Regions from separate parts of the Marichromatium sp. AB31 genome, predicted to be linked through region 3. Evidence: predicted binding sites of a transcription regulator. Region 3 holds the regulator's gene; each other region holds the start of a gene.
The links. Region 3 encodes sigma-54, which starts transcription at its own class of promoters, with help from an activator protein. Its sites were predicted from a motif close to TGGCANGNTNCNTGCTT; they were not measured.

Region 1: a site for sigma-54 is predicted at 1,586-1,602, ahead of EBL84_RS14680 (pilin). Genes of this name have one in related genera too.
Region 2: a site for sigma-54 is predicted at 2,269-2,285, ahead of EBL84_RS11205 (PEP-CTERM sorting domain-containing protein). Genes of this name have one in related genera too.
Region 4: a site for sigma-54 is predicted at 2,842-2,858, ahead of EBL84_RS15350 (THxN family PEP-CTERM protein). Genes of this name have one in related genera too.

The regions. Positions count from the first base shown of each region.
Region 1 covers NZ_RHFI01000027.1:8,664-13,075, forward strand. The annotation lists gene EBL84_RS14670 (zinc ribbon domain-containing protein) at 1-99, shown strand, start outside; gene EBL84_RS14675 (tetratricopeptide repeat protein) at 155-715, opposite strand; gene EBL84_RS14680 (pilin) at 1,690-2,175, shown strand; gene EBL84_RS14685 (sulfatase-like hydrolase/transferase) at 2,243-3,751, shown strand; one part of gene EBL84_RS14690 (IS3 family transposase) at 3,788-4,412, opposite strand, start outside.
Region 2 covers NZ_RHFI01000013.1:80,098-84,509, reverse strand. The annotation lists gene lnt (apolipoprotein N-acyltransferase) at 1-961, opposite strand, end outside; gene EBL84_RS11205 (PEP-CTERM sorting domain-containing protein) at 1,333-2,214, opposite strand; gene EBL84_RS11200 (LysR family transcriptional regulator) at 2,507-3,385, opposite strand; gene EBL84_RS11195 (MFS transporter) at 3,481-4,412, shown strand, end outside.
Region 3 covers NZ_RHFI01000002.1:247,231-251,642, forward strand. The annotation lists gene kdsC (3-deoxy-manno-octulosonate-8-phosphatase KdsC) at 1-97, shown strand, start outside; gene lptC (LPS export ABC transporter periplasmic protein LptC) at 94-690, shown strand; gene lptA (lipopolysaccharide transport periplasmic protein LptA) at 687-1,175, shown strand; gene lptB (LPS export ABC transporter ATP-binding protein) at 1,189-1,914, shown strand; gene EBL84_RS03460 (RNA polymerase factor sigma-54) at 2,096-3,568, shown strand; gene hpf (ribosome hibernation-promoting factor, HPF/YfiA family) at 3,604-3,957, shown strand; gene EBL84_RS03470 (PTS sugar transporter subunit IIA) at 4,245-4,412, shown strand, end outside.
Region 4 covers NZ_RHFI01000031.1:67-4,478, reverse strand. The annotation lists gene EBL84_RS15355 (acetyl-CoA carboxylase biotin carboxylase subunit) at 1-910, opposite strand, end outside; gene EBL84_RS15350 (THxN family PEP-CTERM protein) at 1,755-2,723, opposite strand; partial or broken gene EBL84_RS15345 (transcription-repair coupling factor) at 3,056-4,412, shown strand, end outside.

The DNA of each region.
Region 1 (4,412 bases), on a different contig from region 3:
GCCGAGGAGATGAACCGCAAGGGCATGCACCCCGCCGATCGGCGCGCGCGCTGGGCGCCGGCGGATATCGAGGCCATCATCGAGCACCACGTGCGCTGAGCCGCGACCCGGTGCGGCGTCAGCCGGCGGCCTGACTTCGGTCCGCGCGAGAGACCTACCCGGCGGTCGCCTGCAGCGCCTCGAGCAGCACCCGTCGCTCGGCGGCGTCGAGCAGCTGTTCGAGTGCGCCCAGGTCCTCGCGCGCACGCGCCTGCAGCCCGCTCGGGCTGCCCAACTCCGCAGTCAGCGCCTGCGCCAGCGCCGAGCCGCGCGCCGCCGCGCGCCCCAGCCAGGCGCTGCCCGCCGCCTCGTCGCGCGTGCCGCCCTCGCCGAGCACCAGATCGCGCCCCAGCCAACACATCGCATCGGCGTGTCCGGCGCGCGCGGCCTGCTGGAACCAGTCGCGCGCCTGGGGCGGGCGCGCGCGTTCGAGCAGCCACACGCCGAACTCGTACTGCGCGCCGGGGTCGCCCTGGTCGGCGGCGAGCGCCAGCGTCCGCTCCGGCTCGGTGAGCCTGGTGCCGGTCAGCGTCAGCAGCGCGCTCAACTCCACCCGGGTCTTGCCATCGTCACCGTCACGGATCGCCGTCAGCCGTCTCTCCTGGATGTAGCGCTGCAGCGTGCGTCGGCTCAGTCCGGTGACGGCGCTCGCGGTGTTCAGACAGATCGATGGCATCTCCAGTGTTCTCCCGGTTGCTCGACGCTGGCCCGTCCGTGGTCGTGGTCCTAAAGGTTGGGGTTGGCGCGACACCGCCCAACGCGTCGCCGACCATCGCGCCGGCGAGTGGTCACTGTTTGATTGGCAAGGTTGGGTTGTTTGCGTGTGGTGGTCGGCACTCCCTGCCCGAGCCATCGCTCGCTGCGACGCCTCCTCGTCCCCCCGACCGGATTGAACCGCAAAGCGTCAAGGCGCGCAAAGGCGCGAGGGCGAGGATGAGACCCCTTCGGCGATCAGTTGCCAGGGGGGAGAACCGCAACGCCGCGAAGGACGCGAAGAGACAAGGCGGAAAAGCCGCCAGCTGCCAGCTGCCAGCTGTCAGTCGCCGGTCGCCGGTCGCCGGTCGCCGGTCGCCGGTCGCCGGTCGCCGGTCGCCAGGGGATTGGACCGCAAGGTCGCGCAGCATGCCAAGAGGCGAGCGGAGCAGCCGTCGGCGGTCAGCCTCCCCGCAGCGGACGGTTGCGACCAGCTGTGGCGCGGGAGCCAGTCAACCGGTCTCCTCACGGGTGGCTGGCGACTGATCGCCGGGCACGCTGCGTTTTGCCCGGCCGACGCTTGGCGGTGTGCTTCGCGCCTTTGTGGTTCGACCCTGTCCCCCGTCACCGCCCACGCCCTCCGATCGGTCCCGCGCCACCGCCCCCGGCCCGCACCCACTGGTGGCTGATGGCTGGTGACGCGACTGTCACCCCCTTGGCATGTCAGTCTGTGGACTGTCACCCCTGCTGGCCGGACACGGGCCTGTGGATTGTCGCGGGGGTTCGGGTGACAGCCACTGCCGCGCTCATCCCCTGATCGCAAAAACAAAGGCTTGCACAGACCTCGCATGGTTGGCCCGGAACTTGATAACAGGGGCACCAGGACCGGCACCGCCATGTCGGCCCCGTCTCCCGACGAGACAGGCTCAGTTCATCCCAAAACCGGAGAACCACTCCATGAAGAAGCAACTACAAGCCGGCTTCACCCTGATCGAACTCATGATCGTGGTGGCCATCATCGGCATCCTGGCGGCGATCGCGCTGCCGGCGTATCAGGACTATATGGCCAAGGCCAAGATGTCCGAGGTCATTCTGGCGGCGAGTCAGTGTCGAACCACGGTTGCTGAGGTCTATCAGTCCGGTACTACCGCCAATGCACCAGCCGCAGGTGCCTGGGGGTGTGAATCGAGTTCTGGTACCCAATACGTTGCATCTGTGACGACTGGCGCGAATGGGGCGATTACCGTGACAGTTGCGAACGATAGTATCGACGCGGCGTTGAATGGTACTACGATCGTCTTGACTCCGACTACCGCTCCTGGTACTGCTGCAACAACCGCTGATATGCCGACTCAACTTTATGGGTTTGAGTGTGCAGGTGCAACTGGTAGTGGTACGGTTCCGGCAAAATACCTGCCTGGCTCTTGCCGTTCGACGCTCTGATCAGTTAGCGAGTAAATAAATGGGCAGCGGGCCTTAGTGGTTCGCTGTCTTTTTTTGTGAGGCGGAGATGAACCTGATTTTAATACCTGTTGTTTCAAGTCTTTTGCTATTTTTTCTTGCGGTGACACTGTTTTCTTCAGGTTTTGTTTTTTGGATTAGCATTTTACTTGCTTTTTTTTCTTTGTTGTTAAGTCTTTTTTTCTATGTGTCTGACAGATTTACAGGTGAGGGCGTCAATCAGGCTGTGTTTTTTCATCTGTATAAAGGTTTTGAGGGGGTAGATGTTTTTTCTTTTAAGTTCGAGTTGATCGTTTTTTTCTCGTTTGTTTTTTTGTCTGTTGTTTTTTTTGTTTTTATCGTTAATTTCAGGTGTCGGCGTCCTGTTTTTTTGATTTCCACTTTTACGCAGCTTGTGATTTCATTTTCAGTTGCCTGCTTCGCGGTTTTTTTGCATCCTTCCATCATAGAAGCAAAAATGATTTTAAGTCAGTGGTGGTCGCCGAGAGATTTGATTGTTTTAAACCATGAGATGTCTTCTTTTGAAGATTTTGATGTTGCTGTTAGTGGTCGTCGTGATTTGGTTTTTGTTTATGCAGAGAGCTTGGAGAGGACTTTTTTTGAAGATTCCTTGTTTCCTGGCCTCATAAGCAAGATTGAGCAGCTAGAGGCTGGAGGTTTGTCTTTTGCTGGGATTCGGCAGGCTCCAATGACTGACTGGACTATTGCTGGAATGGTTTCGAGTCAGTGCGGAATCCCTCTTGCTACATACAAGTCTAATCGAAACGACTTTTCTGATGGCCTCAGGTTCGTTCCTGGTGCGACCTGTGTTGGTGATGTTTTGCGGTTTAATGGCTACCGTAATGTTTATGTCGGAGGCGCTAGTCTAGATTTTGCGGGCAAGGGTCGCTTCTACAAAGAGCATGGATTTGATGAAGTCTACGGGATGGAAGAGTTGCAGGCTGTGGCCGAAAAGCCTTTGGCTACTTCTAAGTGGGGTGTTTATGATGATCATGTTTTCGAATTTTCGCTAGAAAAATTTAAGGAGCTTGCCGATGAGGGTGAACATTTTTCTCTGTTTGTCCTGACGCTAGATACTCACCCTCCGAGCGGGCATGTTACTCCTGGTTGTGATGATGTTGTCTATGGAGTTGGCGAGTATCCAATTCTTAACGCAGTAAAATGCGCGGACTCAATGATTTATGACTTTGTGCTTTCAATCGAAAAAGAGGCGAAATCCAGGGGGCGAGACGTTTTGGTGGTTGTCGCTTCAGATCATTTGATGATGAGGAGCGATGCGTCTGGCTTCTTTGAGGGTAAAGATGAGGAAAGAGCAAATCTTTTTATAGTGCGTGGGGAGAATGTTCCTAGTGGGGTTGTCGAGCGCGAATCAACAACATTGGATATTTATCCGACATTGCTAAGCATGCTCGGTTGGAATGTTGACTCTTTAGCCTTGGGGCGAAATCTTTTGTCTGAACAAGAAACGCTTGTTGAGAAGTACGGAAAACACAATTTTTTTGAGATGGTCAAGAAATGGAGAATGGGTTTGTGGAAGACTTGGTCTGCTGATTCTTGATGGGTAAATTTGAATGAAATTGTCAACTCCCACTTTTTAGGTCCGTCCATAAATAGACACTGCAGCATGTCCGCGGCGGTTGAGAAACTCGATTGGTGAAAGATCGCCGAGCGATTCGTGCGGTCGGCGCAGGTTGTATTCGTCGAGCCAGTCGTCTGCCTGTTGGCGAACCTCCTCGAGGGTGTTGAAGAGCCAGGCATCGAGGACCTCGCGGCGGAAGCTGCCGTTGAAGCGCTCGATGAAGCCGTTCTGGGTCGGTTTCCCGGGGCTGATGAAGTCGAGGGCGATGCCACGTTCGGTGGCCCAACGTTGGAAGGCGGTGCTGGTAAACTCCGGCCCGTTGTCGAGACACAGACGCTCGGGGCGCCCCCGGACGCTGATGACCTGTTCGAGTACGCGGATGACGCGCGCCGAGGTCAGCGAGACGTCGACCTCGATACGCAGCGCCTCGCGGTTGTAGTCGTCGATGAGGTTGAAGGTGCGATAACTCATGCCGCTGTTCAGCGCATCGCTCATGAAATCGGCCGACCATTGCAGGTTGGGACGGATCGGTTGCACCAGCGGTTGCGGCGGGCGGAGCGCCCGGAGCCGCTTGCGCCGACGCCGCAGATTGAGCTTGAGCGCGCAATACACCCGCCAGACCCGCTTGTGGTTCCAGGGA
Region 2 (4,412 bases), on a different contig from region 3:
TGCCGATGGCGAGCAACGCATTGTAATAACGACCACCGTCGGGCTCGCGCACCGGGATGCCGAGCACGATCTCGGTTCCGGTCTCGCGCGCGCGCTCGGCGAGCGGATCGATCAGAGGCGCGCGCAGCACATCGAGAAAGTCGGGCAGCGCGGTCTCCGGCCACACCACCACATCGGCGTCGAGATGATCGCGGGTGAGCTCGAGATAGGCGCGCACCGTCGCCGGTCCCGTCTCCGGGTTCCACTTGATCGCCTGCGGGATATTGGCCTGGACCACGCTCGCACGCAGCGGCGCGCCCTCGGGGTGGGTCCAGTCGAGCTGCGCCAGCGCCCAGCCGCCGCCCCAGAGCACGACCAGCACTGCCAGCGCCAGCGGACGCCCCCGGCCCCGCGCCCGCCGCACCGACCACCACAGCATCCCGGCCGAGAGCGCCGCCACCAACGAGGCGCCATAGACGCCGAGGAGCGGCAGCCAACCGACCAGTGGTCCGTCGATCTGCCCGTAGCCGAGCGCGAGCCAGGGGAAGCCGGTGAACAGCCAACCGCGCAGCCATTCGAGCAGCACATAGAGCGCCGGGAAGCAGAGCAGCGCGCCCACCCGGTCCGGCCCGGCGGCCAGCCGCCGCAGCGCCCAGCCGAGCACGCCGTAGTAGAGCGCCATCGCGGCGACGAAGACCAGGGTGAGCAACTGGGCCACCGGCGCCGGCATGTTGCCGAACTCGTTGAGGCTGATGCGGATCCAGAACACCCCGAACCCCATCAACCCGACCCCGAACAGCCAACCGCGCCAGAAACCGGCGCGCGGCGTCGCCCCCTCCAGCGCCAGCAGCAGCAGCGCCAGGGCGAGCACCGCGAGCGGGAAGCCCCCGAAAGGCGCGAAGCTCGACACCGCCAGGGCGCCGGCGAGGAAGGCGATCAGGGCTGATCTGCGCGAGGGCGGGAGAACTGACGACAGAGACATGGCGGTCGATCCGATGACAGCAGACCGGGCGGGTTCTATCAGCCGCCCCCTACCCGGTCAACCGTCAGTCACGCCCGCCGCCGTTGCGACAGCGCGCGATATCGACCTGCATGGGACCGAGCGCGGCGGGTTCTCGACCCGATCGAACGCAGCGGCGAACAGCGCCAGACTCCGTATCACGGCCAGCGGCAGAATCACGCCGTTGACGAAGCGACCCGGGTGAGAACCGGAGACGGCGAAGGACAGCCAGATCGCATACAAAAACGCTGACCGATGGCTTCCAACAAACCCATCTCCTGCCCGCACAACGCAAGACGCCGGGGTGTCGGCGGACACCCCGGCGCCGTCAGCCGTTCAGCCCGAGCACGACCTCAGGCCGCGTCGTGACGCCGCCGCACCCGCGCCAGACCGATCAGGCCGGCGCCGAGCAACGCCAGCGCGCCAGGCTCGGGGATGCTGATGGTGTCACCCAACAGCTCGGCGGTCGAGACGCGGGCGAAGAAGACATCTGCTCCTCCCGCCAGATCGACCATGAACTGCGAGCTTGCGGTGTAGGAGAAGTCGAACGGCGTGCCACCCAGGGTCACGAGAGGGTCGGTATCGAAATAGTCACGGGCCATACCGCCGGTGACGTGCATCGCGGAGCCGGCGTTACTGAACAGCATGCCCGCGGCGAAGAGCTGACCGGTGAAGGAGATCGACTCGAAGGTACCTTCGAGGAACAGGGCACCATCGGTGGCCTCGTACATCTCGTTCGGGTCGGCCTCGAAGTCGTTGTTGGCGTTGAAGTTCCGACTGTGATCGACCCAGATCTTGAAATACGACTGGCTCCAGTCGACCGTATAGGTGGCGGGATCGAGGAAGTCGCCGCCACCGGGCGTGTTCTCGACGAACTCGATGCCGCCGAACTCATAGGTCAGCTCACAGCCCGGGCAGAAGTCCGCCGGATTCGTCTCGGGGTTCGGTTGACCGGTCTGGTCGTTGGCGTCGTTGAAGTTGTTGATCTTGCCGCCGCCATAGAGATAGTTGCCGAACATCATCGTGGTGGCGTTGGTGGCGTTGATGCCCACCAGGCTGCCCATGTCGTAGCCCGAGTTGGTGCTCTGGAACCACTGGGTGAAGTTACTATCCATCTTCATGTCGAGCGGCGAATCCGGGTTCCACAACACCCCGCCGACATTGATGACATCAGCGCCGGCAAGCGGCGACACCATGATCGCCGCACCGAGCAGCGCGCTTTTCCGAGTCAACATGATCCATCTCCCTGTATCGCTTCAAGAAGGGGCTGCTCCACCCCGCTGACAGAAAAGCGAAAAGCAGGCCAGACCCGACAAGCCATTGAAGACAAAAGGAAAGGGAAGAGATTGCTGGACCCAATAACGAGCAAGACACTTTTTGTGTAAAAAAGGTCGACGTTTTTACCGGCAACGCCCAGCCACCGGACCAAAAACCTCACCGCGACAGGACCCGCCGGCGCGACAGACCCGAAACCCGCGACCAACACCGTCAAGAATTCCGTCACCTCGTCTCGACCTTATCGCCACGTCACGCGGTCTGCTCTCGCACGAAGTCGAGAAAAGCGCGATCGGCACGCGAGAGATAGCCCCCACTCTGCCATGCCAGCGAGAAGTCGAGATGAACCGGGGTCGCGAATGGAATCGCCACCAGCCCGGGGTCGCGAGTCTGCTCGCTGACCATGCGCAGCACGCAGGTGATGCCGAAGCCCTGGCGGACGATGGTCTCGGCGAGCGGGATGAGATTGGTCTCGAAGGCGATGCGCGGCTCGACCTCGAGCGCGGCGGCATGACGGTCGATGAACTCGCGCAGGAAGTAGCCGCTACGCGCAACCACCAGATCGTGTTCGAACAGGATCGCGAAGTCGATGCATTCGGCCTCCGCCAGGGGATGCGAGCGACCGACGTGTACCACCACCTCCTCGCGCAGGAAGGGATGGGTCTCGAGACCGTCGAGCTCGGCGTCGCTGGTCACCACGCCGAGATCCAGCCCCCCGGCGCGGATCATGCTCAGCAGACTCCGGGTGCCCGCCTCCTGCACCGACAGCCGCAACCCGGGATGACGGTGTTTGAAGGCCATCAACAGCGGCGGGAAGAAGTAGGAGCCGAGGATGCTCGGCAACCCGATCCGCACCTCGCCCTTGAGCAGTCCGCGCAACTCGCGCATCTGCAGCTCGGCGGCCTCGGCGCGCTCGAGCAGGGCCCGGGCGTGCCCGGCCAGCACCTCGCCCTCGCTGGTCGGCGTGACTCGACGCGTCCCGCGATGCAACAGCTCCAGGTCGAGCGCGCGCTCGAGCTTGCGGATGGCGATGCTCAGCGCCGGCTGGGCGATGCCGAGACGGGCGGCGGCGGCGGTGAAACCACCGGCATCGACCACGGCGAGGAAGTAACGCAGCTGCTTCAAATCCATATCGATTTCGAATCGAAAAAATATCTTAAATTTATTTTATTTATAGAGCATGGCGTTCATACAATGAACCCATGCCTCACCCATCCAGGATTCCAATGAGCCCACCGATCACCGCACGCACCCCGGCCTTCTGGCGCGCGACCCTGGCACTCTGTCTCGGCTCGATCGCCATCTTCGCCAACCTCTATGCCCCGCAACCGCTGCTACCGCTGCTGCGTGGTGATCTCGGCATCTCGGAGTTGCAGGCGAGCCTGACCCTTTCGGTCACGACCTTCACCCTGGGCTTGTCGCTGCTGCTCTTCGGGCCGCTCTCCGACGCCATCGGTCGGCGCGCGATCATGTTCACCACCCTGGCGCTGGCCACCGCCTGCGCGCTCGCGCTCGCCTTCGCCCCGGACTTCGGCACCCTGCTCGCCCTGCGCGCACTGCAGGGCTTCTTCCTCGGCGGCGTGCCGGCGCTGGCGCTGGCCTATCTCGGTGACGAGTTCGACCACGAGGCGCTGTTGTTGGCCGTCGGCATCTATATCGGTGGCAACTCGATCGGCGGTATCGCCGGACGCCTGCTCAGCGGCGCGAGCGCCGCCGAATGGGGCTGGCAGGCGAGCTTCCTCAGCGCCGGGCTGCTCAGCCTCGCGGTGCTGATCGCCTTCATCATCCTGCTGCCGCCCTCGCGCCGCTTCCAGCCCAAGCCGCCGCGGCCGCGCGCCATGGTCGCCGACCTCGCGCTGCACCTGCGTAACCCGAGCATCCTCGGCGCCTATCTCATCGGCGGGCTCAACTTCATGGTGTTCATCAACCTCTACAGCTATGTCACCTTCCTGTTGAGCGCCCCGCCCTATCACCTCTCGCCGATGTGGCTGGGGATGCTGTTCCTCACCTATCTCTCCGGCACCGTCGCCGCCAGCTTCTCCGGCCGATTGGCGCGCGGGCGCTCGCAACCGCTGGCGATGGCCGCCGGCACCCTGCTGCTGCTCGGCGGCACCCTGCTGACCCTGGTGCCGCACCTGGCGGCGATCATCGGCGGCCT
Region 3 (4,412 bases):
CACGGCGCACGGCGGGCGCGGCGCCGCGCGCGAGTTCTGCGAACTGATCATGGACGCTCAGGGGACGCTCGCGCGACTGGCCGGACAGCGTCCATGAGCACCCGCGCGCACTGGCCGCTGCGCTACTACCTGCTCGCCGCCTTCTTCGCCTTCAGCGGGCTCGCGGGCTGGTGGCAGGTCCAGCGCATCGACCAGCCGCAGGGACCGGCCACCGTACGCCCCCGCGTCCCCGACTACGTGGTCCACGCGTTCACCGCGCTCGAGACCGACACCAGCGGCGCACCGAGCCGACGCCTGAGCGCGACCGAGTTGCGTCAGTTCGTCGCCGAGGACCTCTCCGAGCTCGACCGCCCACACATGCAGCTGTTCCAGTCCGACGGACCGCCGTGGCGCGCGCGCGCCGAGCACGGGCTGGTGCTCGACGGCGGCGCGGAGGTGCGGCTGACCGGCGACGTCCATCTCGAGCGCGACGCCACCGCCGAGGCCCCGCCCGCGCACATCGAGACCGAGCAGCTCAACGTCTGGCACCAGCGCGCCTATGCCCGTACCGACCTGCCGGTGCGGGTGGCCAGCGGCGAGGACTGGCTGAGCGCCACCGGCATGCAGCTGTGGTACGACGAGCCGGCGCGCGCCACCTTCCACGGTCGCACCCGGATGCTGCTCGCCCCGACCCAGGAGACCCAACCATGAGCCCTCCACTGCGCCTGCTGGCACTGTTGCTGTTGTTCGGCTGGAACCCGGCCAACGCGCTCGACGACGACCCCCAGCAACCGATGTACATCGAGGCCGACGACGTCGAGGTACGCGAGGCCGAGGGCACCAGCATCTATGTCGGCAACGTCGAGGTCACCCAGGGCAGCATGCGCCTGCACGCCGACCACATGACCGTCTATCACCGCGAGGACCGCCGCCCGCGCCAGATCATCGCCATCGGCACCCCGGCGCGCTTCCGTCAACTGCTCGAGGACGACCAGGGCGAGGTCCGCGCCTTCGCCAGGCGCATGGAGTTCGACACCGACCGCGACGAGCTGGTGCTGATCGACGAGGCGGTACTGATCCAGGGCGAGGACCGCGTCGCCAGCGAGCGCATCGTCTACGACCGTGCCCGCGAACACTTCCGTGCCGGCGGCAGCGGTCGGGTGCGGATCACCATCACCCCCGAGGAGGAGTCATGACAGGGGTCGACGGATGAGCGTACTGCGCGCCGAACAGCTCAAGAAACGTTATCGCAGCCGCGAGGTCCTGCGGGGAGTGAGCGTCGAGGTCGAGGCCGGCGAGGTGGTCGGGCTGCTCGGCCCCAACGGCGCGGGCAAGACCACCTGCTTCTATCTCATCGTCGGGCTGATCCCGGCCGACCAGGGGCGCATCACCCTCGACGAGCACGATGTCACCCTGATGCCAATGCATGCGCGCGCGCGCGCCGGACTGAGCTATCTGGCGCAGGAGCCCTCGGTGTTTCGCAAGCTCAGCGCGCGCGACAACATCCTCGCGATCCTCGAGACCCGCGGCGACCTCGACCGCGAGCAGCGCGAGCAGCGTTGCGAGCAGCTGCTCGAGGAGCTCGGCATCGCCCATATCGGCGAGTCGCTGGCACTCAGCCTCTCCGGTGGCGAGCGCCGTCGTCTCGAGATCGCCCGCGCGCTGGCCGTCGACCCCAAGGTGATGCTGCTCGACGAGCCCTTCGCCGGCGTCGACCCGATCGCCGTGGGCGACATCAAGGCGATCGTCTCGCACCTGCGCGAGCGCGGCATCGGCGTGTTGATCACCGATCACAACGTGCGCGAGACGCTCGACATCTGCGATCGCGGCTACATCATCAGTAATGGCGAGGTGATCGCCGCCGGCCGCCCCGACGAGCTACTCGCCAACCAGCAGGTACGCGACGTCTATCTCGGCGCCGACTTCGCCATGTAGCATGTAGGCGGCAGCATCCGCGCCCCGCTGCTACATATTGGGAGTAAGATGAAGACCATCGCGCCCCGGCAGGGGGCGCGCTTGACGTGACTCAGGCACCTTTGTTGCCACCCGACCTATAATCGTCATAGGACGGTCATCGACCCGGCATAGAGACAGACGCAAGACGCATCGGCGATCCATGAAGCAAACCATCCAGCTTCGCCTCGGCCAACACCTGACGATGACGCCCCAGCTGCAGCAGGCGATTCGCCTCCTGCAGCTGTCGACGCTCGAGCTGCAGAAGGAGATCCAGGAGGCGCTGGACTCCAACCTGATGCTCGAGGAGGCCGAGGAGGCCGACCGCTTCGCCGCCAACGGTGAGGACAGCGGCAATGGCGCACACGAGTCCCCGCCCAGCGATGAGCAGGGCAGCGCCGAGCGTGAGCTCCAGGGCGAGACCAACGAGATCCCCGATGAGCTCCCGGTCGACACCCAGTGGGCCGATGTCTACGACGGCTATCTACCGCCGAGCACCCAGGGCAGCGCCGAGAACGCCGATTTCGACCCCTTCCTCCACCAGAGCCGCCCTCAGACCCTGCACGATCACCTCCTCTGGCAGCTCAACCTGATCCGGCTGAGCGAGCGCGACGAGATGATCGCCGAGGCGGTGATCGATGCCATCGACGCGCGCGGCTATCTTCGGGCCGATCTCGACGAGCTGCTGAGCACCATCGGCGACGATCAGATCAGCCTCGAGGAGATCGCCACCATGGTGCACCGGGTGCAGTCGTTCGATCCCCCGGGGGTCGGCGCCCGCGATCTCGCCGAGTGCCTGCAGATCCAGCTGCGGCAGCTCCCCGCCGAGACCCCGCAGCGCGACCTCGCGCTGGCGATCTGTCGCGACGGCTTCGAGCACCTGCCGCGCAAGGACATCGCCGCGCTGATGCGCCGCTTCAAGCAGACCGAGCCCGAGATTCGTGGTGCACTCACGCTGATCTGCCAGCTCAACCCGCACCCCGGCGACTTGATCGCGCAGGAGCCCCCGGAGTACGTTGTACCCGACATCTTCGTGCGCAGAGAGAATGGTCGCTGGTCGGTGGAACTCAACCCGGAATCCACACCTAAACTGAGGGTGAACGCAGACTACGCCCGGCTGATCCGGCGCGCCGACACCAGCAGCGACAGCGTCACCATGCGCAACCACCTGCAGGAGGCGCGCTGGTTCATCAAGAGCCTGGCGAGCCGCAACGACACCGTGCTGCGGGTGGGCGCCAAGATCGTGGAGATGCAGCAGGCGTTCTTCGAGCACGGCGAGGAGGCGATGCGGCCGATGGTGCTGCGCGACGTCGCCGAGGCGCTCGAGCTGCACGAGTCGACCGTCTCCCGGGTCACCACGCAGAAATACATGCATACGCCGAGGGGCACCCTGGAGTTCAAGTACTTCTTCTCGTCCCACGTCAGCACCACTTCTGGTGGGGAGTGTTCATCAACGGCGATCCGCGCGCTCATTCGTAAGCTGATCGCCGCCGAACCCGCCAGAAAACCCTTGAGCGACAGCAAGATCGCGGCCGAACTGGCCGATCGCGGCATCCAGGTCGCGCGTCGAACCGTCGCCAAGTACCGCGAGGCCATGGGTATTCCAGCCTCGAACGAGCGCAAACGCCTGGCATGAGCAGGCTGTTTGGAACCCCTGTAAGGAGTCCAATGATGCAAATCAATCTGACGGGTCATCACGTCGACATCACCGAGGCACTGCGCGACTACGTCGACAGCAAATTCGCACGCCTGGCGCGTCACTTCGACCACGTCACCAATGCCCACGTCATTCTCAGCGTTGAGAAGCTCGACCAGAAGGCCGAGGCGACGCTGCACATCAATGGTGGGAAGCTCTTCGCCGACTCCGTGCATGAAGATATGTATGCCGCGATCGACGGCCTGACCGACAAGCTCGATCGCCAGATCCTGCGCCACAAGGAGAAGAAGAACGACTATCGCAGCGCACCCGGCCCGAAGGCGGCCGACTCTGAAGCCGAGGCCGACGCCGAGGCCGATACCGAATAGCCCGGCAACGGCCTGATGGCCCATGCGTCGGCGGGGCGTCGGGACACCCGACACCCGCCGGACCGACGCACCGACACCTCGAACGGATCCGTGATCGCGCCGTTCGGGGTGTTTTGCATTGAGACCCTGAGATCCGAGCCGATATCGACACCTGCGGGCTCCGACGACTCGAAGGACACCCAGAATCCATGACCACGACCACGCGCCCCGATCACCCGCCGGTATGGACACCGGACACCGTCACCGCCCAGCGCCCCTGTCCCTGCGACCACCAGGAGCCTTGACCGATGTTCAGTCCAGACCTGATCAGCGAGGCCCGAGTCAGCTGCGGTGCCGAGATCGCCAGCAAGAAGCGGCTGCTCGAGACGCTCGCCGAGCTGCTGGCCAACGACCACCCCCGTCTCAACACCGAACTCGTCTTCGAGCGTCTGCTCGAGCGCGAGCGACTCGGCAGC
Region 4 (4,412 bases), on a different contig from region 3:
CGGTGATGGTCTCGGTGATGGTGTGCTCGACCTGGATGCGGGTGTTCATCTCCATGAAGTAGAAGCGCCCGTCGCTATCCTGGAGGAACTCGACCGTGCCGGCATTGGTATAGCCCACGGCGCGCGCGGCCAACACCGCCAGACCACCGACGTACTGGCGCTCGGCCTCGTCGAGCTGCGGCGAGGGGGCGATCTCGATCAGCTTCTGATTGCGCCGCTGGATGGAGCAATCGCGCTCGAACAGATGCACGCAGTGACCATGATGGTCGGCGAGCACCTGGACCTCGATGTGGCGCGGATTGACCACGCACTTCTCCATGAAGACCTCGGCACGGCCAAAGGCCTTGGTTGCCTCGGAGATCACCCGCTGGTAGTTGTGCCGCAGCGCCTCGGCGTCATCGCAACGCCGGATGCCGCGACCGCCGCCACCCGAGGTGGCCTTGAGCATCACCGGATAGCCGACACGCTCGGCGCAGGCCAGCGCCTCGTCGAGGTTGGCGAGGTTGCCATCACTGCCGGGCGTGACCGGCACCCCGGCGCGGATCATCGCCTGACGGGCCTCGGTCTTGTCGCCCATCCGTGCGATCACCTCGGCGCTCGGACCGATGAAGGTCAGCCCACGCCGGGCACAGGCAGCGGCCAGCTCCGGGTTCTCGGAGAGGAAGCCATAGCCGGGATGAATGGCATCGCAGCCGGTGGCCACGGCCAGGTTGACGATGGTGTGGACATTGAGATAACCGGCCAGCGGATCGCTGCCCAGGCTATAGGCCTCGTCGGCCTTCTTGACATGAAGCGAATGGCGATCCGCTTCGGAATAGATTGCCACCGAGCGGATGCCCATCTCGGCGCAGGCGCGAATGACACGCACCGCAATCTCTCCGCGGTTCGCGATCAGTATCTTTCGAAGCATTGGTTAGCCTCAGGAATGGCCGGTTCAGTGGACCGAGTCAGAACGGTGAGGATCGTTCGGCTGCACTTGCTGCTTTGCAGCAATATACCCAAAGGCGGTCTGGGTGCAAAGGATGCACACCGCGACACGGCACCGACGTCACCGAAAGGACGGCGTAGAAGCGATCAATTTCGCTGCACGGCGGCGCAGTTTAGCGCAACTTCATCGAATGCTGTCAAATGTGTTCAATCGCGTGCAACGTCTGACCGCACTGTCCGGAGGACGCGGAGGCACCGAAGATGCCCGCCCAACAATCGATTGATCCCGGGTTGGCGCAACCGTGATCGCGCCCGGGGTTTCACTCGTCTGTTTTACGCATAGCGCCAAGGCTTTCAAGATCCGCGCCCGCACCCCGCGGGCTGCCACGGCACTGCTTCACTCCCATGTGACACCGGGGTCATGACAGGCGGTAAAAAAGACAGGCTTGTCTGTTTTTCAGGGATGTCCGAACAGCGATGGCAGGCGAGCGCGCCAGGCCGCCGCCACGGGGGAGACGTCACACCAGGGGTGTCGACTCTCCCTCACCGAGGTCCGTGACAACAGGAGCATGCGATGAAGACCAAGACGCTGATTCAGCTCAGCCATGTCCGAGGAGGCCCGGGCGGGTGTCAGCACGCGACGGCCCCGGCCCGACGGCGTCGGGACCGGCGAGCGCCGACACGCGGAGCGACTGTTGATGGCGCCCGATCCAAAACCGGTCGATCTGCGCCATCTGATTGAAACGGCGCACACCTGCAGCGATCGCGCCGAGATCGTCGAACCCGGATCGGGGAGGACAAGCCCCGACCCGGGTCTTCGCCACGCCCTAGCGGCCGCGACGACCCAACCGACGCGACAGCCCCGCGGCAAGGAGCCCGCCGCCAATCAGCCCCAGCGGAGCCGGCAACGGCACCGACTGGACCGGCTGGGCCGCGGCCGGCGGGAACAGCGCCTCGGTGCTGACCGCGAAGGCGAACTGGAAGGTGGTCGCCTGCTCCTCGGCGGTACGGAAGCCCTGACACCCGGCGCCCAGCCCGAGCGCGGCGCACTCCTCCTCGTGCAGGGTGGCGATCGGTGCGACCCCGCCGCTGGCATCCTGCAGCAGCAGGCTCACCAGATACTCGTTGCCATCGTAGAGGAAGGGGATATCCAGGGTCTGCACGGCGAGCAACCCGAACAGATCAGGACAGGGGTTGGTGCTGTCGCCGGCACACGTCCCCTGGTTCGCCGTTTCCTTGAAGAAGAACTCGAAGTCCAGGGTCCGGGTATCGACGCTGGCGCCACTGGCGGGCAGCTCTGGCGTCAAGGTCAGACTGGTCGCGACACGCCCCCACTCCAGGGTCGAGTAGCGCGACGAGAGCCGATTGTTCCAGTGGGTCAGGCTGGTGCCGACGCCGATCTCGGCGGCGTCATCAGCGCTGCCGTCGACGACCGTCGCGACCGAGCCGACGGCCGGGCCGCCGCCGGTCAGGTCATTGGTCACGCCATTGCCGATGGTCAAGGCGCTGCGGTTGTGATCGGCGTCGGTGCTGGGGCTACGGAAATCAGGCGTCACCGTTGTGCCCCAACACCCAAGCCAAGTATCCATACCGGAACAATAAGATCCGCTCCCCCAGGACAACTCGCTGCCGGTGACCTGAATCTCACCACTCGACCCTGAGAACCGATTATCTACGAAACGTGCATCGGCGCTGTATCCCCACTGGGTCACCACCGGTCCGGCGACCGCGTTGCCCAAGGTCCCTAGCACCAGGGCAGCCAGCGCCATCTTTTTCATCACCATTCGCTTCATCATGTTGACTCAACTCCGTTGTCTTCCTTGTGCCGGGGCGGATCCATCCTCGCGGAGCATCGTGCGCCGCACCGGGGCCATCCCGTCTCGCAACGATGGCGCGCACCCGACTCGACACTTAGAGCACGTCCCATGCCATATAAAGACAACCAACTGAAGGCTAAAAGGTTTCTTCAAAACCAGCACACCACGAGCAAAAGCGAGCACGAAAACCGTAAAAAAAACCGACGACTGCCCTGCCCGTACTCATACAGAACGGCCCCCACCGCCCCGTCTGCACATCCGCTCATGCTGTGCGAGAATTCCACGCTTGTCGAAATGACGAGGACCCGTTCGTGAACCAGGCCACATCCGCCACCCTGCACTCCCCGCTCGAACCACCGCTGCCCGAAGGGGCGGGTGAACGCAGGTGCTGGGGCGGGCTGCACGGGGCCGGCGCGGCGCTCGCCATCGCCACCGCCGCCAGACGTCACCCCGGACTGGTGCTGGCCCTGGCCGAGGACGTGCAGGCGGCGCGACGGCTGCACGCCGAGCTGGGCTTCTTCCTCACCGGCAGCGATCTCCCGGTGCTCGGCTTCCCCGACTGGGAGACCCTGCCCTACGACGTCTTCTCGCCCCTGCCCGAGCTGATCTCGGAGCGGCTGCTGACCCTGCACCGTCTGCCGGGGCTGACCCGTGGCGTACTGGTGGTGCCGGTGGCGACCCTGCTCCAGCGCCTGCCGCCGCGCGACTATGTCGACGCCCACTCGCTGGTGCTCGCCTGCGGCGACCGACTCGATCTCGACGCCACCCGACTGCGACTCGAACACGCCGGCTACAGCTGTGTCTCGCAGGTGATGGGACACGGCGAATACGCGGTACGCGGCTCGCTGCTCGATGTCTTCCCGATGGGCGGGCAGCAACCGCTGCGCATCGACCTGTTCGACGACGAGGTCGAGAGCATTCGTCTGTTCGATCCCGAGACCCAGCGCTCGCACGACCGCATCGAGCAGGTGCGGATGCTGCCGGCGCGCGAGTTCCCCTTCGACGAGCAGGCGATCGCCGGTTTCCGCAGCCGCTATCGCGCCAGCATCGAGGGCGATCCGCAACGCAGCCTGATCTATCGCGAGGTCTCGGAGGGGCGCACACCGGGCGGCATCGAGTCCTATCTGCCGCTGTTCTTCGACGACACCGCCACCCTCTTCGACTATCTGCCCGCCACCACCCTGGCGATCGAACCGGCGAGCGGTCGCGAGGCCGGCGCGGGCTTCCTCGCCACCGTCGCCGAGCGCCATGAGCAGCGTCGCCACGACGCCGAGCGCCCGCTGCTCGCCCCCGCGCGGCTCTATCTCGGCGCCGACGAACTGGCCGCCGCGCTCAACCGCATGCCCGGGGTGAACTACCGCACCGCACCGTTCGACACTCGCCCCAAGGGCTATGCCGGGGTCGACAACTTCGCCACCCTCGACCTGCCAGCGCTGGAGCTGCAGGCCCGCGCCGCCGAGCCGGCGCAGGCGCTGCAGCGCTTCCTCGACACCCCGGGGCAGCGGGTGCTGCTGGTGGCCGAGAGCACCGGACGCCGCGAGCTGCTCGCCGAACAGCTGCGCGACTTCGGCATCCATGCCACCCAGGTCAGCGACTGGGGCAGCTTCGTCGCCGGCGATCTGTCGCTCGCGCTCACCGTCGCGCCGCTCGAACAGGGGTTGCGGCTCG